One region of the Azospirillum sp. VT-I1 genome, then DNA from elsewhere that is predicted to be linked to it. Evidence: predicted binding sites of a transcription regulator. Region 1 holds the regulator's gene; each other region holds the start of a gene.
The links. Region 1 encodes PhoB, which activates phosphate uptake and scavenging genes when phosphate is short. Its sites were predicted from a motif close to TNTCATAAAACTGTCA; they were not measured.

Region 1 (5,248 bases):
TCTTCGGCACGCCGCTGAAGTGGGTGGTGATGCTGGCCCCGCTGGCGTTCGTGATGGTGCTGTCGTTCGGTATCCAGCGCCTGTCCTTCGCATCGGCACAGATGATCTTCTGGGCCTATTGCGGCGCCATGGGCCTGTCGATGTCGGCGATCTTCCTGGTCTTCACCGGGGCGTCGATCGCGCTGACCTTCTTCGTCACCGCCGCGACCTTCCTGGCGATGAGCCTGTACGGCTACACCACGAAGGCCGACCTGTCGAAGATGGGCTCGTTCCTGATGATGGGCGTCATCGGCCTGGTCATCGCCGGCCTGGCGAACATCTTCTTCCAGTCGCCGGCCCTGCACTTCGCGATCTCCGCCATCGGCGTGCTGATCTTCACCGGCCTGACTGCCTACGACACCCAGGCGATCAAGGAAAGCTACGCCGAGGGCTACGATCACGAGAGCACCGGCAAGCTCGCCCTGATGGGCGCCCTGACGCTGTACCTGGACTTCATCAACCTGTTCCAGTTCCTGCTGCAGTTCCTGGGCCAGCGCAACAACGACTGATCCCCAGACACCTGATCCGAGTTGCCTGATCGGACAAGCACCTGATCGATGCAGCAACCGCCCGGAAGCACCCGCTTCCGGGCGGTTTTCTTTCAGGACCCGACCGTCACCGCATCGCCGACCTTGAGACCCAGCGCCTCGTCGGCCCGGCCGCGGTTGACGGCGATCTCCGCCAGCCCGTTGGAGTTCTCGTACCACAGCGCCTCTCCGGGCCCGACGGCGCCGAAGGTATGGGCACGGGCGATGCGGGTGCCGGCGGCGGTCAGCACGCCGTCCGCGGGCAGGGCGGATGCCCGCATCCCGGTCATGGCGTTGCCGTAGACATCGACATAGACGATGCGGGCCAGCTCGTCCGGCCAGTCTGGGCGGTCGATGGCGGCGAGGGGGAGGGGCTGCGCTGCACCGGCCGGCCGGCCGCCAGATCGGCGGCGACGGGGGCGAACAGGTCGCGGCCATGGAAGCTGGCGGACAGCCGGTCCGGAATCCAGTCGATGGTCCAGGCGTTTAGCGACGTTGCGCGGCGGGCGAGCAGGGCGAAGAGGCCGTTGTCGGGACCGACGAACCAGCGCCCGTCCGCCTCGACCATCACCGGCAGGCGGTCGGTCCCAACGCCGGGATCGACGACACAGAGAAAGACGCTGCCGGCGGGGAAGGCCGGGGCGTAGGCGGCCAGGAGATAGGCCGACAGCTGCGGGTCGAAGGCGGGGGCGTCGGCAAACAGGTCGATGACCGGGACGGTTGGCGCCTGTTGCGCCAGCACCGCCTTCATCTGGCCGGTGTAGGGGCCGGAGAGGCCGAAGTCGGTGAAGAGCAGGATCATGGCGTGTTGCCCCCTCCCTAGCCCTCCCCCGTTTGTCAGCGGGAGAGGGAACTCCGCTGCTCCCTCGCATACACTCAGCTGGACAAGCGTTCTACCCCCTCTCCCGCGAAGCGGGGAGGGATGGGGAGGGGCATACGCGGCAGGAACCCTCACACCGACTTCGTATCCAGCGCGTACCCCGCCGAGCGTACGGTGCGGATCAGGTCCAGCTCGTCCTCTTCGTTCATCGCCTTGCGCAGGCGGCGGATGTGTACGTCCACCGTACGCGGCTCGACGTACACGTCGTGGCCCCATACCAGATCGAGCAGCTGTTCGCGCGAGAAGACGCGGCCGGGATGCTGCATGAAATGGCGCAGCAGGCGGAATTCGGTCGGGCCGAGATGTACGTCCCGGCCGTTGCGGCGTACGCGGTGGGCGGCCAGATCCATCGTCACGTCGGCGAAGGTCAGCACCTCGTCGGTCATGCCGGGGGAGGCGCGGCGCAGCACCGCGCGCATGCGCGCCACCAGTTCGGTCGGGGAGAAGGGCTTGGTGATGTAGTCGTCGGCGCCGGAATTCAGGCCGCGCACCCGGTCGCCTTCCTCGCCGCGGGCGGTCAGCATGATGATCGGGATGTCGCGGGTCTTGGCATTGCGGCGCAGCTGGCGGCAGACCTCCAGCCCGCTCATCAGCGGCAGCATCCAGTCGAGCAGCACGATGTGCGGCGTCTGTTCGCCGGCGGCAAGCAGGGCCTCCTCGCCATCGCTGGCGGTGGCGACGCGGAAGCCTTCCTTTTCCAGGTTGTACTTCAACAGCGTCAGGATGTCGGCCTCGTCCTCGACGATCAGGACGAGCGGCTTCAGGGCCGCGTTCATGGAGGCTCCGTTCACAGCGCGCGTCTCGACGTTAACCGGCATGGGACAGCCTTTTCAACAAAGGAGGGAAGGGGGCGCATAGGTCGGCGGAAGGGTTCAGCCGTAGCGGCCGGTGATGTAGCCCTGGGTGCGCTCGTCGCGCGGGTTGGTGAAGATTTCCTCGGTGTCGTCGCACTCCACCATCTCGCCCAGATGGAAGAAGGCGGTGCGCTGCGACACGCGGGCGGCCTGCTGCATGTTGTGGGTGACGATGACGATGGTGTAGTTGGCCCGCAGCTCGTCGATCAGCTCCTCGATATGGGCGGTCGCGATGGGGTCGAGCGCTGAGCAGGGCTCGTCCATCAGGATCACCTCGGGGCTGACGGCGATGGCGCGGGCGATGCACAGCCGCTGCTGCTGGCCGCCGGACAGGCTGGTGCCGGGCTCGCGCAGGCGGTCCTTCACCTCGCCCCACAGGCCGGCGCGCTTGAGGGACGTCTGCACCACCTCGTCCAGCTCGTCGCGGCCGGAAGCCAGGCCGTGGATGCGCGGACCATAGGCGATGTTGTCGTAGATCGACTTCGGGAAGGGGTTCGGCTTCTGGAAAACCATGCCGACGCGGGCGCGCAGCTGCACCGCGTCCACCGCCTTGCCGTAGACGTCCTCGCCGTCCAGCGCGATCCGCCCCTCGACCCGGCAGCCCTCGACGGTGTCGTTCATCCGGTTCAGGCAGCGCAGGAAGGTCGACTTGCCGCAGCCGGACGGGCCGATCAGCGCCAGCACCCGGTTCTCGTGGATGTCCAGGTCGATGCCCTTCAACGCCTGCTTGGCGCCGTAGTACACCTTCACCCCGCGGGCAGTCATCTTGGCCGGGAAGTCCGCTGCGGAGCGCGGCTCAGCGCGTCCATCGGCTCGGGGCCGCAGCTTCAGCTGGCCCGGGATGCCGCCGGGGATGCCGCTCTGGATGCTCATGGCGCTCACCACCGTCTCTCGAAAATCTTGCGCAGGATCACGGCCGTCCCGTTCAGCAGGATCAGGACGCCGAGCAGGATCAGGATCGCCGCTGAGGTGCGCTCGGTGAAGGCACGCTCCGGGCTGTCGGCCCACATGTAGATCTGCACCGGAAGCACCGTGGCGCTGTCGGTCAGCCCGTGGGGAACGTCGACGATGAAGGCGACCATGCCGATCATCAGCAGCGGCGCCGTCTCGCCCAGCGCGCGGGCCATGCCGATGATGGTGCCGGTCAGGATGCCGGGCATCGCCAGCGGCAGCACATGGTGCAGGACCGTCTGCAGCGGCGAGGCGCCGATGCCCAGCGCCGCCTCGCGGATCGAGGGCGGCACCGCCTTCAGCGCGACGCGGGAGGAGATGATGATGACCGGCAGCGTCATCAGCGCCATCACCAGCCCGCCGACCAGCGGGGCCGAGCGCGGCATGCCGAAGAAGCCGAGGAACACGGCCAGACCCAGCAGGCCGAAGATGATCGACGGCACCGCGGCGAGGTTGTTGATGTTCACCTCGATCAGGTCGGTCCAGCGGTTCTTCGGCGCGAATTCCTCCAGATAGACCGCGGCGGAGATGCCGACCGGCACCGACAGCGCCATGGTCACCAGCAACGTCAGCAGCGAGCCGACGATGGCGCCGCCGATGCCCGCCTGTTCCGGCTCCCGGCTGTCGCCGGCGGTGAACAGCGTGGTGTTGAAGCCCTGCGCCAGCGCGCCGGAGGCCAGCAGCGCATCGGCCGCGGCGATCTTGGCGTCGCTGAGCCCGCGTTCGCTCTCCGGCAGGTCGCGGCGGTAGCGGCCCTTCACCAGCTGGTCGATCTCGTCGTCGGCGCGCACCCAGACGGTCAGCGTGGTGCCGACCAGCGCCGGGTTCTTCGCGACCATCGCCTCCAGCTCGTAGGGCGCGCCCGACGACAGCAGGTCGTTCAGCACGCGTTTGCCGGCGCGGTCGGTCACTTGCGGGAACTGGGCATGGAGCGCCCGGCGCAGCAGCGGGGCGTAGTTGCGCTCGGCCAGCTCCGCCGGGTCCAGCGTCACCTCCAGCCGGATCCGCGCTTCCCAGAAGGCGGTGCTGCCCTTGGCGACGATCGATCCCAGAAGCACCACCAGCATCAGCGCTGCCAGCGCCACCGCCGCTGCACCGGCCATCCGGAAGCGGCGCTCCGCGGCATGGCGGGCGCGCAGGCGGCGGGCGAAGGCCTCGCTCCGGACGCGCGACTTCGCCGGACTGTTGGAGCCGGGGGAGGAGGCAGGGGAGGGCGTCACGGCCGCCGCGTCCTGCTCGACGAGGTCAGTCATATTTTTCCCGATAGGTCCGGACCACCCGCAGGGCGACCATGTTGAGGCAGAGCGTGACGAGGAACAGCACAAGGCCGAGGCCGAAGGCCGACAGCGTCTTCGGGCTGTCGAACTCCTGGTCGCCGACCAGCAGCGTGGCGATCTGGGTGGTGACGGTGGTCACCGCCTGCAGCGGGTTGGCGGTCATGTTGGCGGTCAGGCCGGACGCCATGGTGACGATCATCGTCTCGCCGATGGCACGGCTGACCGCCAGCATCACCGCGGCGACGATGCCCGGCAGCGCCGCCGGCAGGACCACCTGCTTGATCGTCTCCGACTTGGTGGCGCCGAGGCCGTAGGAGCCGTCGCGCAAGGATTGCGGCACCGCGTTGATGACGTCGTCCGACAGCGAGCTGACGAAGGGAATGATCATCACCCCCATGACGATGCCGGCCGCCAGCGCAGATTCCGAACTGACGTCCAGCCCCAGCGCCTCGCCCACCGACCGGACAAAGGGCGCCATGGTCAGCGCCGCGAAGAAGCCATAGACCACGGTCGGGATGCCGGCCAGAATCTCCAGCGCCGGCTTCAGCCAGGTGCGCACGCCGCGACCGGCATATTCAGACATGTAGATCGCCGCCATCAGCCCGACCGGCACCGCCACCAGCATGGCGATGACGGTGATGAGAAGCGTGCCGGCGAACAGCGGGATCGCGCCGAAGGAACCGCTGGAGCCGACCTGATCGGCCCGCATCGCCATCTGCG
Region 2 (5,248 bases), 700 kb from region 1:
GCTTCATCTGCACGCCCATCATCGTGCCGGCCGACTGCGAACAGCCGGAGCAGGCGCCGGACAGCCGGACGTAGATGTCCTTGCCGTCGATGTCGACCAGCTCCACGTCGCCGCCGTCGCGCTGGATCTGCGGGCGCATCTCCTCGATGGCGCTCATGATGACCTGCATGCGCTGGACGTTCGTCAGCTTGGGCGCCGCGGCGGGTTCGGCCTTCGGCTCCAGCGGCTTGATGGCGTCGAGCCCGACGGTGCCGGGGACATGCTTGGCGGCGGGCTTCAGCGCGCCGGTCTTCGCCAGCACCTCTTCCAGAACCTCCTCGATCTTCTCGTGGCAGGTCTGGCAGGAACCGCCGGCCTTGGTGTAGTGGGTGACCTCCTCCAGCGTGGTCAGGCCGTTGACGGTCACCGCGCGCTCGATCATGGCGGCGTCGATGCCGAAGCATTTGCAGACCAGCTCGCCTTCCTCATGGTCGTCTTCCCACGCCTCGCCCTTGTAGTTGGCGATGGCGGCGCGCAGCGCCTCCGCCCCCATGACGGAGCAATGCATCTTCTCCGGCGGCAGGCCGCCCAGATACTCGGCGATGTCACGGTTGGTCAGGGTCAGCGCCTCGTCCACCGTCTTGCCGATGATCATCTCAGTCAGCGCGGAGGAGGAGGCGATGGCCGAGCCGCAGCCGAAGGTCTGGAACTTCGCGTCCTGGATGATCTGGGTGTCGGGATCGACCTTCAGCATCAGACGCAGCGCGTCGCCGCAGGTGATGGAGCCGACCTCGCCGACCGCGTTGGCGCTGTCCAGGACACCGGAGTTCTTCGGGTTGAAGAAGTGTTCCTTGACCTTGTCGGTGTAGTTCCACATGTCGCTGCTGCCTTTCCGTGGGGTGCGCGCCTAGGGGAAGAAGAGCTGTCCGGGGGATCAGTGGCCCCAATCAGTGGCCCCAATCAGTGGGTGGAGTAGGGGGCCGACGATCCGCAGCTGGACGAAGTGGTCGAGCAGGAGCCGCCGCCCTCTCCGCCGGCCGAGAAGGACTTGCCGCAGCCGCAGCTGCTCGTCGCGTTCGGGTTGTCGAACTTGAAGCCGGAGCCTTCGATGCCCTCGACGAAATCGACCACCACGCCCGACAGGAAGGGCTGGCTGTTGGCGTCGACGAAGATGGTGACCGGGCCGAAGCTGAGCACTGCGTCGTCGTCGCCGGCCGCCGCCTCCAGGCCCATCTGGTACTTCAGGCCGGCGCAGCCGCCGTCGGTCACCGCGATCCGCAGGCCGGCGGCAGCGCCGCCCGACTTCGCCAGGACCCGTTCCAGGGTGGAAACCGCCGCATCCGTCAGAGTCACCATGTCCCGCCTCCTCAAGCCGCGTTGCCGGGGGTGCCGGCCGATCTGACGAGAAGTATAGCAAATGGTGTGCCAAACAGCCAAAGCGTTGATTTGCAAGGATTGTAGGGTTGAATCGGCATGGCGAGAGTCCGACAATGTTTCGCCTTCCAACGTTTTTGTCGGGTTTGGCGCGTGTCGGCTTTGCGACAGCCGCGACACTTCGCCGCACAAAAATATTATGGTCTTTCCCTGCGCCCGCGCGCGTACCATGTGGCGTCGTCGGTGCGTCGGATGGTTGATTTTCTCAACAGAAAATCGAAGCAGCGGAAAGGCGAGGAGCGAGATGAGCGACGAACCGATCGAACTCAGGATGTCGAACGGCCGCATGGCCTTCGGCGACGTGCCGGAACAGATCGACGAGCTTTTGCAGGAGGCGGTGAAGGCCCGCGACGTGCCGGAGGTTTGCGAATCGCTGCTGTGGGAGGCGCATCGCAAGGGACCGCGGGTGCTGCCGGTCTTCTATGCGCTCTACAAATTCTACTTCAACCGCAAGAAGCTGGGGGAGGCGGAGCGGGTGGCCCGCATCGGGCTGGATGCCGCCGCACTCCAGGGCGGCTTTTCCGCCGACTGGTCGCAGCTGACCGCGGGCTCCGCGGACTGGACGGCGGCCGGGCCGGCGCGCTTCTTCCTGTTTACCATGAAGGCGCTGGCCTTCATCGAGCTGCGTCGCCACAACCGCGACAAGGCGCTGGCGATCCTCGCCAAGATGGCGGAGATCGATCCGGCCGATCAGGTCGGCTACGGGACCATCGCCGCGCTGGCTCGCGGACTGGACGGCGGCCCGAATGGGGAGGCCGGGGCGGCGTAACGGCCGTTCCCGCCAAAAAGACCCCCGGTCCGGGGGTGTCGGACCGGGGGCAGGGGGGATATGCGTCTCACGACGCTCTCACGACGCGCTCTCACGTCGAGGGGGATGCGGCGGACCGGTCCGCCGCGAAAGGTCAGGCGGCGACCGATTCCAGCGCCGGATAGTCGGTGTAGCCCTTGGCGCCGCCGCCGTAATAGGTGGTGCGGTCCGGCTCGGCCAGCGGCGCGTCCACACGGAAGCGCAGCGGCAGGTCCGGGTTGGAGATGAAGGCCTCGCCGAAGCTGACCGCGTCGGCCTCGCCCTTGGCGAGCGCGGTTTCGGCGTCGCCGCGGCCATAGCCGCCGTTCAGGATGAACGGACCCTTGAAGGCCGTGCGCAGGGCGGATGCCACATGCGGTGCGCCCTCCGGCGGGGCCATGTGGTGGCCGGGCCGTCCCTCGATCACATGCAGATAGGCGAGGTTGAAGGGGTTCAGCGCCTTGGTGATCGCCAGGAAATGCGGCAGCGGGTCGCTGTCCGTCATGTCGTTGAACACGCCGGTCGGCGACAGGCGCACGCCGATGCGGTCGGCGCCGACGGCATGGGCCGTCGCCTCCAGGATCTCCAGCAGGAAGCGGCAGCGGTTCTCCACCGTCCCGCCATACTGGTCGGTGCGGGTGTTGGTGCTGTCGCGCAGGAACTGGTCGATCAGGTAGCCGTTGGCCGCGTGGATCTCGACCCCGTCCAGGCCGGCATCGAACACCGCGCGCTTGGCGGCGTCGGCGAAACTGCGGACCAGACCGGGGATCTCCGACGTTTCCAGGGCGCGCGGCACCGGGAAGGGCTCCATGCCGGCACCGGTGTAGAGCTGGCCCTTGGCCGCGATGGCCGAGGGGGCGACCGGGGCGGCGCCGTTCGGCTGGAAGAGCGGGTGGGAGATGCGGCCGACATGCCAGAGCTGGGTGACGATCCGCCCGCCGGCGCTGTGCACGGCGTCGGCCACCGCGCGCCAGGCCAGGGTCTGGGCGTCGGTGTGGATGCCCGGCGTGCTGGGATAGCCCTGGGCGGTGTCGCAGACCTGCGTCGCCTCGGTGATGATCAGCCCGGCCGAGGCGCGCTGCGCATAATATTCGGCGGTGAGCGCGGTCGGGCAGTTGCCCTCGCCGGCACGGCTGCGGGTCATCGGCGCCATGACGACGCGGTTCGGCAGCTCGATGGCGCCGAGGCGCAGCGGGGTGAACAGATCCGGGGTTGCGGTGCTGTGCGTGTCGGTGCTGTGCGTATCGGTGCTCTGCGGCATGGCGGGACTACCCCCTGTTGGGCAAATCGGCTTGTATGTATGTGAGTACATACTTGAACCGGAGCCTGCCGCTTGTCAAGTATGTATCTGCATACTTATTATCGATCCGATGGGACGGAGCGGAGAGGGACCGGTTTTGGACGCAAGCAAGGACGCCGCAAGCAGGGACGATGACGGCTGTTGCCCCGGCAATGGCACCGAGGGCGCCTGCGAGGGTGGCGCGCGAAAGCGTGACCGCGCCGCGACGGAAGGCGCGCTGCTCGATGCCGCCAAGCTGGTGTTCGCGGAACGCGGCTTCGACGCGGCGACGACGCGCGAGATAGCCGGGCGGGCCGGCGTCAACGAGCAGCTGATCCAGCGCTATTTCTCGGGAAAGAGCGGCCTGCTGCTGGCGGTGGTGGAGCGTTATTGGCGCGAGGAGTCGGGCGGCTGCGACCTGCCGCCGCCGCACGAGGATCTGGAGACCGACCTCGCCCGCTTCCTGCACGCCCAGCTGAAGCACAGCTGGAAATGCCGCGACTTCACCCGCGTCGTGCTGGCCCGCGCCCTGGTCGATCAGGCGATCGCGGACGAGATGGCCCGCACCCTGTCGCAGAGCCGCATCCCCTGCCTGCTGAAGCGGCTGGAGGGGTTCCGCGACCGCGGCGCCATCGCCGCCGACGCCGATCTCGCCAACGTGGCGGCCGGCATCGCGACGCTCAGCTTCGGGCTGGGCTTCCTCGACCAGGTGGTGTTCGGCCGCGACGACGCCGGCATCTGCGCCATGGTCGGCACGCTGGCCCACACCATCGCCCACGGCCTGACGCCGCGGTGACGGTTACTCCGCGGCAGTTGCGGCGCGGGCGGCGGTGCGGTGGCTGTGCACCGCGTCGGCGGTGAAGACGGCCAGCGCCACCCAGATGCAGGCGAAGGTGATGGCGTGGCTGCGGGTGAAGGCCTCGCCATAGACCAGCACGCCCAGCAGGAGCTGCCCGGTCGGCCCGACATATTGCAGCAGCCCCATGGTGGTCAGCGTCAGCCGCGCCGCCCCGATCATGAACAGCACCAGCGGCACCGCGGTCATCGGGCCGGCCAGGACCAGCAGGGTGCTCTCGCCCCACTCATGGCCGAAGGCCCCGCTGCCGCCCAGCCACAGCAGATATCCCAGTGCCGCCGGCAGCAGCAGCGCGGTTTCCACCAGCAGGCCGACCACCGGATCTACCGCCGCCTTCTTGCGCACCAGCGCGTAGAACCCGAAGGACAGCGCCAGCGACAGGGCGACCCAGGGCACGGCGCCATAGCTGACGACGAGGCTGCCGACGCCCGCCGCGGCGATGGCGACCGCCAGCATCCGCCCGCGGCTGAGCCGTTCGTTCAGGAACAGCACGCCCAGCAGCACATTGACCAGCGGGTTGATGAAGTATCCCAGGCTGGCCTCGACCAGCCGGCTGTTGACCACCGCCCAGATGAAGACGGTCCAGTTGGTGGTGACCAGCAGCGTGGTGACCAGGAACACGCCCAGCCGGCGCCAGCTTCCCACCGCGGCCAGGACCGCCGCCGGCCCGCGGGTGGCCAGAACGCCGATGCCGACCAGCACCACCGTCCAGACCACGCGGTGCGCCACGATCTCCACCGCGCCGACGTCGCCCAGCGATTTGAAGAAGACCGGGTTGACCAGCCCCCAGATCAGGTAGGAGGACAGCGCCGCGACGAACGCCGCGGTTGTGGAAGTCGGGGCCTTGGCGGGCGGCGGGGTCTGTACCATGCAGTCCGTTTAGCACATTGTTTGTGCAATCCGGCAGCGGGCG
Region 3 (5,248 bases), on a different replicon from region 1:
TACAGATCCTGCTGGCGACCGCCGGCGTGCTGCTCGCCGGGCTGATCGTCTCGCTCTATGTCGGGCGCCGGGTGGTCGGCCGGATGGAGGCATTGGCCGACGCCATGCGCCGGGTCGCCGCCGGCGACCTGACGGTGGAGCAGAAGGCCGACGGCAACGACGAGATCACCGATATGGCCCGCGCCCTGTTCGTCTTCATCGCCAACGCCCGCGCCATGGAAGAGGCGCACGAGAAGGTGGAGATCGAGCGCCGCAACGCCGCGTCGGCCCGGCGGACCAGCATGCTGGAGATCGCCGACCAGTTCGAAAGCAACGTGCTGAGCAGCGTCGAGACGCTGGCCGAGGCCGCCCGCCTGATGGCGGCGCGCGCCCGCTCGCTGACCGACATCGCCGCCAACGCCAACGACCGCGCCGAGGCCGCGATGCAGCTGTCCGGCGAGATGGCGGCGGGGATCCAGCAGGTGGCGACCGCCGCGTCGGAAATCTCGCAATCCATCGCCGAGATCAGCAAGCGCACCGGCGAATCGGCCCGCATCATCGGCGACACCGCCGCCGGGGCGGAGCAGGTGAAGGCAACCGTCGCCGACCTGTCCGGCACCGCGGGCGAGATCGGCGCCGTGGTGGGGCTGATCGACGAGATCGCCGGCCAGACCAACCTGCTGGCGCTGAACGCGACCATCGAGGCGGCGAGGGCAGGGGAGGCCGGCCGCGGTTTCGCGGTGGTCGCCGGCGAGGTGAAGGCGCTGGCCGGCCAGACCGCCCAGGCCACCGCCGAGATTGCCCGCCAGATCGCCGCGACCCAGGCGGCCAGTCGCCAGACCGCGGAGGTGGTGGCGACCATGACCGGCAGCGTCCAGCGCATCGAATCCAACGCCTCCGCCATCGCCGCCGCGGTGGAGGAGCAGGCCACCATCACGTCGAGCATCGTCGACAGTTCCCACCGCGTCGCGGTCGGCACGCAGGCGGCGTCGGACCATGTCGCCGGCCTGTCGGAGGCCGCGGCCAAGGTGCGCGCCCAGGCCGGCGACGTCCTGCAGGTGGCGGAAAGCCTGTTGCACGAGGCGACCAGCCTCGGCTCCGCCGTGCATCTGTTCCTCCAGGAAATCCGGGCCGCGCGATGAGCGGGCGGTCCGGGTCGCCTGCGACCGAAAGCGGGTCGGTTTCATAAAACTGACACGTAAACAAAACAAACCCGTCACCAGCGGTGGCTATGGTCACCGCGACGAAGAAGGCGGGTTACGACCTCCGGCGAAGGCCGGGATTTTCCCAAACCCAACGACACCGTCCAAACCTATCGGGAGTTTTGCCGTGAAAACCATGACCTCGGCGTTCGTTCGCTGCGCCGCCTTCGGTGCCCTGGCCGTTCTGTCCGTGTCGGTCGCCCCGCTGTCGGTCGCCTCGGCCGCCGACATCTCCGGCGCCGGCGCCACGTTCCCGTACCCGATCTATGCCAAGTGGGCCGACGCCTACAAGAAGGAGACGGGCACGGGTCTGAACTACCAGTCGATCGGTTCGGGCGGCGGCATCAAGCAGATCAAGGCCAAGACGGTCACCTTCGGCGCCTCGGACATGCCGCTGAAGCCGGAAGAGCTGGATCAGGCCGGCCTGATCCAGTTCCCGATGATCATGGGCGGCGTCGTTCCGGTCGTGAACCTGAAGGGTCTGAAGTCCGGCGAGGTCCAGCTGTCGGGTACGGTTCTCGCCAACATCTACATGGGCGAGATCACCAAGTGGAACGATCCGCAGATCAAGGCCCTGAACCCGAACGTCAACCTGCCGAACACCGCCATCGCGCCGGTGTACCGTTCGGACGGGTCGGGCACCAACTTCCTGTTCACCGACTACCTGTCGAAGACCAGCCCGAAGTTCAAGACCCAGATCGGCGCCAACTCCTCCGTCCAGTGGCCGGCCGGCATCGGCGCCAAGGGTAACGAAGGCGTGGCCAACATGGTCAAGCAGACGGACGGCTCGATCGGCTACGTCGAATACGCCTACGCCAAGCAGAACAACATCACGTATGTCGGCCTGCAGAACAAGGACGGCAAGACCGTCGTTCCGAAGATCGAGGCCTTCCAGGCCGCCGCGGCGAACGCCGACTGGGCCAACGCCAAGGGCTACTACGTCATCCTGACCGACGAGCCGGGCGCGGACAGCTGGCCGATCACCGGCGCCAGCTTCATCCTGATGTACAAGAACCCGCAGGACGTCGCGGTTTCGGCCGAAGCGCTGAAGTTCTTCGACTGGGCGTACAAGAACGGCGCCAAGATGGCCACCGATCTGGACTATGTCCCGATGCCGGAATCGGTCGTCACCATGGTCCAGAAGACCTGGTCGCAGTCGATCCAGGCCGACGGCAAGCCGATCTGGACCGCGTCGGCCAAGTAACCACGGCCAACCCGACCCCGGGTTGCGCCGTCAGACGGCGCGGCCCGGGGGCATGATCCGCCGGCGGGGACGGAAATTTCGCCGTCCCCACCGCACGCCTCACGGAGCGGCCATGACCGAGATCGCGCTGACCTTGACCGACGCACACGCTTCCACCGCCCGACGGGCCCGCCGCCAGCGCCTGCAGGATGCGGCTTTCCGCAACGCCACGCTTTTCTTCGCGCTGCTCGTCCTGTTCATCCTGGGCGGCGTCACCGTTTCCCTCATCGACGGCGCGCTTCCGGCACTGCGCGCGTTCGGCTTCGGGTTCGTCACGACCGAAGTCTGGAACCCGGTGTCGGAGGAATTCGGCGCGCTCGCCCCCATTTACGGCACGCTGATCACGTCGGTCATCGCCATGGCTGTCGGCATTCCGGTCAGCTTCGGCATCGCGCTGTTCATCACCGAGATGTGCCCGGCCTGGCTGAAGCGCCCGCTCGGCGTCGCCATCGAGCTGCTGGCCGGCATTCCCAGCATCATCTACGGCATCTGGGGCCTGTTCGTCTTCGCCCCCTTCATGCAGTCGACCATCCAGCCCTTCCTGATCAACACGGTGGGGCAGGTTCCGGGCATCGGCAACCTGTTCATGGGCCCGCCCTACGGCATCGGCGTCCTGACCGCCGGCCTGATCCTGGGCATCATGGTTCTGCCCTTCATCACCTCCATCACCCGCGACGTCTTCGAGACGGTGCCGCCGATGGTGCGCGAATCCGCCTACGGGCTGGGCGCCACCACCTGGGAGGTGGTGTGGAACGTGGTGCTGCCCTACACCCGCACCGGCGTGGTCGGCGGCGTCATGCTGGGGCTGGGCCGCGCGCTGGGCGAGACGATGGCGGTCACCTTCGTCATCGGCAACGCGCACCGCATCAGCTCCTCCATCATGGCGCCGGGCACGACGATCTCGGCCTCCATCGCCAACGAATTCACCGAAGCGGTCGGCGACGTCTACACCGCCTCGCTGGTGGCGCTGGGCCTGATCCTGTTCCTGATCACCTTCACCGTGCTGTCGATCGCCAAGCTGATGCTGCTGCGCCTGCAGCGCCAGGCCGGAGTCTGAGGCCATGAGCATGTCAAGTTCCGCGGCGCTCGCCGCTCCGGCCGGCGGCCTTTACAACCGCCGCCGCATCGTCAACAAGATCGCGCTCACCCTGGCGCTGGGTGCGGCCGGCTTCGGCCTGTTCTGGCTGGTCGCCATCCTGTGGACGCTGCTCTACAACGGCCTGTCGGCCATCAACATCGCCCTGTTCACCGAGAACACGCCGCCGCCGGGCGGTGAGGGCGGCCTGCTGAACGCCATCTTCGGCAGCGTCATCATGACCACGGTCGCCACCCTGGTCGGCACGCCGATCGGCATCATGGCCGGCACCTACCTCGCCGAGTTCGGCCGCGACCGCAAGCTGGCCGAGGTGGTCCGCTTCATCAACGACGTGCTGCTGAGTGCGCCGTCGATCATGGTCGGCCTGTTCGTGTACGAGGTGATGGTCATCCGCATGGGCCATTTCTCGGCCTGGGCAGGGGCCATGGCCCTGGCGGTCATCGTCATCCCCGTCGTGGTCCGCACGACCGAGGACATGCTGAAGCTGGTGCCGAACAGCCTGCGCGAGGCCGCGGCCGCGCTCGGCGCGCCTCAGTGGAAAGTCATCACCTTCGTCGCCTACCGTGCCGCCCGCAACGGCATGATCACCGGCGTCCTGCTGGCCATCGCCCGCATCAGCGGCGAGACGGCTCCCCTGCTCTTCACCGCCCTGAACAACCAGTTCTGGAGCGCGGACATGAACGCGCCGATGGCCAACCTGCCGGTGGTCATCTTCCAGTACGCGATGTCTCCCTACGAGGACTGGCGCCAGCTGGCCTGGGGCGGCGCGCTGCTGATCACGGTCGCCATCCTGCTCCTCAACATCGGCGCCCGGCTGCTGGCCGGTCTCGGCTCGACGAGAAAGTAACCATGACGATGACCCACATGGACGCCAACAGCCCCGCCCACGGAAGCCATGCGATGCCCCCCGGCATGATCCCCGGCGCCGGTGCCGACCGCGCAATCGCCGGCGCCGGTCTGCCCGAGAAGATCAGCATCCGCAACCTGGACTTCTTCTATGACGGCTACCGCGCGCTGAAGAACGTCTCGCTGCCGCTCTACGACCGTCAGGTCACCGCCTTCATTGGCCCGTCGGGTTGCGGCAAGTCGACCCTGCTGCGCATCCTGAACCGGATGTACGACCTTTATCCCAAGCAGGTCGCGACCGGCGAAGTCATGCTGGACGGCGTCAACATCCTGTCGCCCAAGCAGGACCTGAACCTGCTGCGCGCCCGCGTCGGCATGGTGTTCCAGAAGCCGACGCCCTTCCCGATGTCGATCTACGACAACATCGCCTTCGGCGTGAAGCTGTACGAGAAGCTGTCCCGCGCCGACATGGACGAGCGGGTGGAGTTCTCGCTGCGCCGCGCGGCGCTGTGGGACGAGGTGAAGGACAAGCTGCGCCAGAACGGCATGAGCCTGTCCGGCGGCCAGCAGCAGCGCCTGTGCATCGCCCGCGCCATCGCGGTCAAGCCGTCGGTCCTGCTGCTCGACGAGCCGACCTCGGCGCTCGACCCCATCTCAACCGCCAAGTGCGAGGAGCTGGTGGACGAGCTGCGTTCCGACTACTGCATCGCCATCGTCACCCACAACATGCAGCAGGCGGCCCGCATTTCCAACTTCACCGCCTTCATGTATCTCGGCGAGCTGATCGAGTTCGGGAACACGGAAGAGATCTTCACCAACCCGACCAAGGAAAAGACCTCCGAATACATCACCGGCCGTTTCGGCTGAGGTTTCCGCTCCGCC
Region 4 (5,248 bases), on a different replicon from region 1:
GGGCAGGCGCAGGCGGATCGTGCCGGCGCCCAGGCTGTCGACGACGATGCCGAAACTGCCGACCAGGGGAACCCCCTCGCGGATCAGTTCCTCCAGCTCCTCCCTGGTCATGGCGGGAACGGGGGCGGAAGTTGGGGCGGCGCTCTGTGCGGAATCGACGGCGGACATGGACCCTCGGCCGGTGAACTTACGGTTGGATCACCGAACTGTGCGCCATCCCGTCCATTCGGACAAGTATGGAGCTACTCGGCCGGCTTCACTTCCGCCGGAACGGGGGCTGCCGGAGCAGGGGCTGCCGGTGCCGGAGCGTTGTCGGCGGGAAGGGTGTCGGTGGGGGCGGTCAGGCGGATGGGGCCGCCGCCGCTGGACGGCGCGGTGCCGGCGGCGGATTCGGACGGGGCCGGCTCGGCGGGCGGGGCGAGCGGCACCGCCCTGATGTCCGATTTCGGCGTTTCCGGCTTCGGGGCTTCCGGCTTCGGGGCTTCCACCGCGGCTTCCGGCTTCGCGTGATCGGCGGGCGAGGAATAGTCGGGCACGATGCGGGCCTGGCTGCCGGTGATGACCAGCACCTTCTGGCCGATGGGCAGCGGCTGCGGCTCCTTCTGGGTCACCGACAGCAGGTCGCCGTTGGATTTGCGGACGATGTATTCCCAGCCGGTGGTGTCGCCGGCGATATGCTCGATCGCCGTCCCCAGCAGGCCGCCGATCGCGGTGCCGCCGACGGTGCCCAGCGCCGAGTTCATGCCGCCGGAGCCGACCTGCGCGCCCAGGATGCCGCCGGCCGCCCCGCCGCTGACGGCGCCGACCGTGCCGTTGGCGCTGATCGCCACCTGCCGGAATCCGACCACCGTCGCCGGCTCGACCTTGTTGGCCTGCTGGACCGCGCTGGCGGAATAGGTGTTGGGGGAATAGTCGGAGGTGCAGCCCGCAAGACCGCCGGCCAGGGCGGCGAACAGGCAGAAGGAGACCGATCGGAGCACGGGGAGGGATCCATCCGTATTGAGACCCGTCCTGTCTCTTACGGCAAAGCAAGCCTGCTCGTCACCGGGCAAAATCCGGACGGGGCCGGAAGGCTGCATTGCGGCGCCGCGATGATGGCGGCGCGATGGATGGGCTCCTGCGCTGTTGGCAAGGCATCGTCACAACCGGGAGCAACCACGATGAACGATCCGTCCAAGCAGGGGAAACCGGAAAGCGATGCGGCCAAGCCCGGCAATCCGTCCGGCGCCAAGCCGTCCACCGCCGGCACCGACCAGGACCGCGACAAGACCCTGACCGAAAAGGCGGAGGAGAAGGCCGGCGGCGCCAACAAGAACAGCCCCGGCCCGATCTACGACGTCTGAGCGACACACGGCGCCACGTTGGGCGCGCACATGAAACGGCCGGGGAAGGGTCCGCCCTCCCCGGCCGTTTCATTGCCTGCTATCCGGCCCGTATCAGCGGCCGGCGGTCTGGTCGCCGGCCTTCAGCGTCAGGTATTTCAGGGTCAGGGCCGGGACGTTCTCGATCACCCAGGAAGCCATCGCCTCCTCCTCGCGCAGCGAGGTTTGCAAGAGCGGCACGGCGAAGGCGAAGTTGCCGGCGTCGGCCACCGTCAGCAGCGACCGGTAGCTCGCCACCTCGAAATTCTCGAAGGCATAGTTGGCGAAGGAGTTCTTGAGGATCTCGTCCTCGGCGAAGCTGTGGCCGAGCGCCGCCAGATTGCCCATGATCGACAGGGCGGTGTCCTTCATGCCGGAATGGCTTTCCTGCAGCTGGTCCAGGATCTGGTCGAGACGGGTGATCTGCGCCTCGGTCTCGCCACGGTGCATGCGCAGGTGGTCGGAGACTTCCGAATAGTTCACCAGGCGGTCCAACTGGCGGTCCATCAGTGCAAGCGCCTGCTGTTCGACCGCATGGGCATTGCGCAGTCCGGTGACGAACAGCGCGCGCGTGAGGTCTGCGGGATAGGCAGCCATGAGTATGCTCCTGTGGTATCAACGCTCCGTTGAACGTCTGCCCGCACCAACAGGGCGGCCACCCTTTCGACGCTCTACCGCTTTGGCCCTAGCCCGAAGGAACAGGCGGAGACTCCCCTTCCCGCCGGACCGGCCGGGAGGTGCCCCGACAAGGACACGGACGCACGGTTGCCGGATGCGGGTTGCGCCGGAGAAATGGCGGCATGACCCCCTGCACTTCCCCCGCAAGAGACCGCCGCACCATGAGATCCGCCCTGCCCGGCTCGGTGGGCGCCGTGATCGTCCTGGCCCTTCTGCTGACCGGGCTGACCGCCTGGCGCCGGACCGGGGCGGAGGACCTGACCGGCTGGCGGGCCGAACGGCTGGCCGCCTTCCAAGCCTGGCAGGTAGGAAGCCCGGCGCGCGAGATCTGGGACCATCCCGACGCCCCGCTGCTGGTGACGGTGCCGGCCGGCAGCTATCTCCAGGGCTCGCCCAAGACGGAGGCGGAGCGTTTCCCCGGCGAAGCCCCACAGCGGCCGGCGACGATCCGGCACCCGTTCGCCCTCGGCAAATACACGGTCACCCGCGGCGAGTATGCCCGCTTCGTCGAGGACAGCGGATACAGGTCGCGCACCGTCTGCCGCGGCTATGCCGGCGAGACCGAACTGCTGCCGCGCTGGCATTTCTCCTGGCGCCGGCCGGGCTTCGACCAGACGAACGCCCACCCCGCCGTCTGCATCAGCTGGCACGACGCCAAGGCCTATGTGGACTGGCTCAGCCGCCGGACCGGCCACGCCTATCGCCTGCCGACAGAGGCGGAGTGGGAATATGCCGCCCGCGGCGGCACGGTCACCGCCCGCTGGTGGGGCGACGATCCGGCGGCGGGATGCGGCGCGGCGAACGGCGCCGACCTGACCGCCAAGGACCGTTTCACCGACTGGGAAGTGGCGGCCTGCCGCGACGGCGCCCTGTTCACCGCCCCGGTCGGCAGCTACCGGCCCAACGGCTTCGGCCTGTACGACATGCTGGGCAATGTCTGGCAATGGGTGGAGGATTGCGCGGCGGACGGATCGGCAGCGTCCGGCGAGGCGGGAGAGACCTGCCCGCGCCGGCGGATGCGCGGCGGGTCGTGGCACAGCCATCCGCGCTATCTCCGCTCCGCCGTGCAGCGGGAGAACGAGGCCGAGATCGGCTTTGCCGCCTACGGCTTCCGCGTCGTCCGCGACTTCTGAGGGCGCCACCGGAAGACCGCGACCCCGTGCGTACCGGGATACCGTGACGCAAGCGTCACGGGACCGTCGCCAAGTGCCTGAATCTGTGCTTCGATGACGGTTCCATGACACTTGATGGATGGGTGTGTCGATGCGCAAATCCGCCTTTCCCGGGCGCTGGTCGCTGCTGTCCGGTGCGGTTGCCCTCTCGCTTCTGGCCGGGCCTGCCCTGGCTGCAGATCCAGTGCCCCAGAACGACCTGCTGAACGCCGAGCTGTGGATGCAGCGCTCGGTCGAATACAAGGCCAACGCGCTGGCGGTCTACGCGCTGGGCAGGATCCAGCTGGACAAGGCGCTGGCCGACAAGACCTGGACCGCGGCGACCGAGCAGACCGGCAATTACCTGGACCTGCCGCCGGCCGTGGTGCTGGACCTGGACGAGACGGCGATGGACAACTCCGCCTATCAGACCGGGCTCGTCACCACGGGAACCGACTTCTCGCCCAAGACCTGGGACGCCTGGGTGAAGGCGGAGAAGGCCACGGCGGTGCCGGGCGCGGTGGAGTTCACCCAGTATGCCGAGTCGAAGGGCGTCAAGGTCTTCTACGTCACCAACCGCAGCGCCGACCAGGAAGAGCCGACCCGCCGCAACGCGCAGGCGCTGGGCTTCCCGATGGGCGGCAACGTCGACACCTTCCTGATGTCTAAGGAGAAGCCCGACTGGGGTTCGGCGAAGAGCACGCGGCGCGCCCACATCGCCAAGGATTACCGGATCGTCCTGCTGTTCGGCGACAATTTCGGCGACTTCTCCGACGCCTACAACGGCAGCGAGGCGGAGCGGCTGAAGGCTTATGAAGCGGCGAAGGAGCGATTCGGGCGCGACTGGCTGATGCTGGCCAATCCCGGATACGGCTCGTTCGAGAGCGCGCCCTACGGCCATAATTTCAAGCTCTCGGCCGACGAGAAGCGGGCCAAGAAGATCGGTGCGCTGGAACCCTGGGTGGCGCCCGCCCAGTAAGGAACCGGCTGGTGGGGAGGGTGCGCCGGTCTGAGACGATCACATCTCAGAAGATCAGGCGCACCGCCTCCACGATCACCACCCACGGCGCGGCGATCATCACCGCCCACACGGCCAGACGCGGCAATCCGCGCATCTTGCGGACCTTCGGCTCGGCGGACGGGGCGGCTTCGAAAGAGGTGGCGTTGTAGATCGACATGGCCTGCTGCTCCATGAGCAAGATGACGGTGAGGCCATCATGCGGCTTCGATCCTTAACGACCTTTAAAGAGCGCCGCCTGCGAAGACGACGTTTGCGCATTACCTCGACCGGATAAGTATACTGCCGGCGAAAGCGGCGTCGCGGCACTGAACGGCAGGTGCCGCGACGCAGCAATGGAACGGACGTTATGGCTTCGCGACGTGCCAGACGTTGTTCACCCCGTCACCGGTGGTGTCGCCGGGCTTGGCGTCCTTGACCCAGGTGTAGAGCGGCTTGCCGTCATAAGCCCATTGCCGGCTTCCGTCGTCGCGGGTGACGACGCTGTATTTGCCCATCGGCTTGGCGGCGGAGGGAGCCATCAGCGGCGGCCAGTTCGTCGCGCAGGGCCCGTTGCAGGCCGACTTGCCGGCCGTGTCCTTGTCGAAGACGTAGAGCGTCATGCCCTTCGCGTCGGTCAGGACGGGACCCATCGCGGTCTGCCCCGCCATGGCCGGCTCCTTGTCCTGGGCGATGGCCGGAGCGCCGAACAGGATGGCGCCCAGGCCGACGACGGCGGCGGTGGCACGGAGTGCGGACTTCATTGCGTGGTTGCTCCCCAAAACCGGTCCGCCGGACGGCGAACCCGATGGATGAAGGACGCAATGGAGACGCGGTTATTCCGCGGGTCACCGATAGGAGATCGCCGCCAGCGGCATCATACCGTCAGGTATTTGCGCACCTCCTGCTCGTCCAGGCCGCTGCGCGGACCAGACAGCATCACCTCGCCGCGCTCCATCACAACCCAGTCGTCGGCAAGGTCGCGGGCGAAGTCGAAATACTGCTCCACCAGCAGGATCGCCATGGTGCCCTTGTCGCGCAGATAGGAGATGGCGCGGCCG

Region 2: a site for PhoB is predicted at 1,508-1,523, ahead of AB8P05_RS12305 (HesB/IscA family protein). Genes of this name have one in related genera too.
Region 3: a site for PhoB is predicted at 1,161-1,176, ahead of pstS (phosphate ABC transporter substrate-binding protein PstS). Genes of this name have one in related genera too.
Region 4: a site for PhoB is predicted at 3,267-3,282, ahead of AB8P05_RS19830 (5'-nucleotidase, lipoprotein e(P4) family). Genes of this name have one in related genera too.

Annotation. Positions count from the first base shown of each region.
Region 1 covers NZ_CP168800.1:1,848,925-1,854,172, forward strand. The annotation lists gene AB8P05_RS08940 (Bax inhibitor-1/YccA family protein) at 1-548, shown strand, start outside; partial or broken gene AB8P05_RS08945 (SAM hydrolase/SAM-dependent halogenase family protein) at 641-1,368, opposite strand; gene phoB (phosphate regulon transcriptional regulator PhoB) at 1,518-2,222, opposite strand; gene pstB (phosphate ABC transporter ATP-binding protein PstB) at 2,319-3,065, opposite strand; gene pstA (phosphate ABC transporter permease PstA) at 3,179-4,504, opposite strand; gene pstC (phosphate ABC transporter permease subunit PstC) at 4,497-5,248, opposite strand, start outside.
Region 2 covers NZ_CP168800.1:2,548,632-2,553,879, forward strand. The annotation lists gene nifU (Fe-S cluster assembly protein NifU) at 1-856, opposite strand, end outside; gene AB8P05_RS12305 (HesB/IscA family protein) at 940-1,335, opposite strand; gene AB8P05_RS12310 (hypothetical protein) at 1,658-2,182, shown strand; gene AB8P05_RS12315 (alkene reductase) at 2,316-3,461, opposite strand; gene AB8P05_RS12320 (TetR/AcrR family transcriptional regulator) at 3,598-4,275, shown strand; gene rarD (EamA family transporter RarD) at 4,279-5,205, opposite strand.
Region 3 covers NZ_CP168806.1:358,480-363,727, reverse strand. The annotation lists gene AB8P05_RS30145 (methyl-accepting chemotaxis protein) at 1-1,121, shown strand, start outside; gene pstS (phosphate ABC transporter substrate-binding protein PstS) at 1,318-2,385, shown strand; gene pstC (phosphate ABC transporter permease subunit PstC) at 2,498-3,481, shown strand; gene pstA (phosphate ABC transporter permease PstA) at 3,486-4,367, shown strand; gene pstB (phosphate ABC transporter ATP-binding protein PstB) at 4,370-5,233, shown strand.
Region 4 covers NZ_CP168803.1:244,690-249,937, reverse strand. The annotation lists gene AB8P05_RS19855 (PaaI family thioesterase) at 1-168, opposite strand, end outside; gene AB8P05_RS19850 (outer membrane lipoprotein) at 243-980, opposite strand; gene AB8P05_RS19845 (hypothetical protein) at 1,161-1,343, shown strand; gene AB8P05_RS19840 (ferritin-like domain-containing protein) at 1,437-1,958, opposite strand; gene AB8P05_RS19835 (formylglycine-generating enzyme family protein) at 2,201-3,172, shown strand; gene AB8P05_RS19830 (5'-nucleotidase, lipoprotein e(P4) family) at 3,303-4,169, shown strand; gene AB8P05_RS19825 (hypothetical protein) at 4,216-4,368, opposite strand; gene AB8P05_RS19820 (COG4315 family predicted lipoprotein) at 4,556-4,951, opposite strand; gene urtE (urea ABC transporter ATP-binding subunit UrtE) at 5,065-5,248, opposite strand, start outside.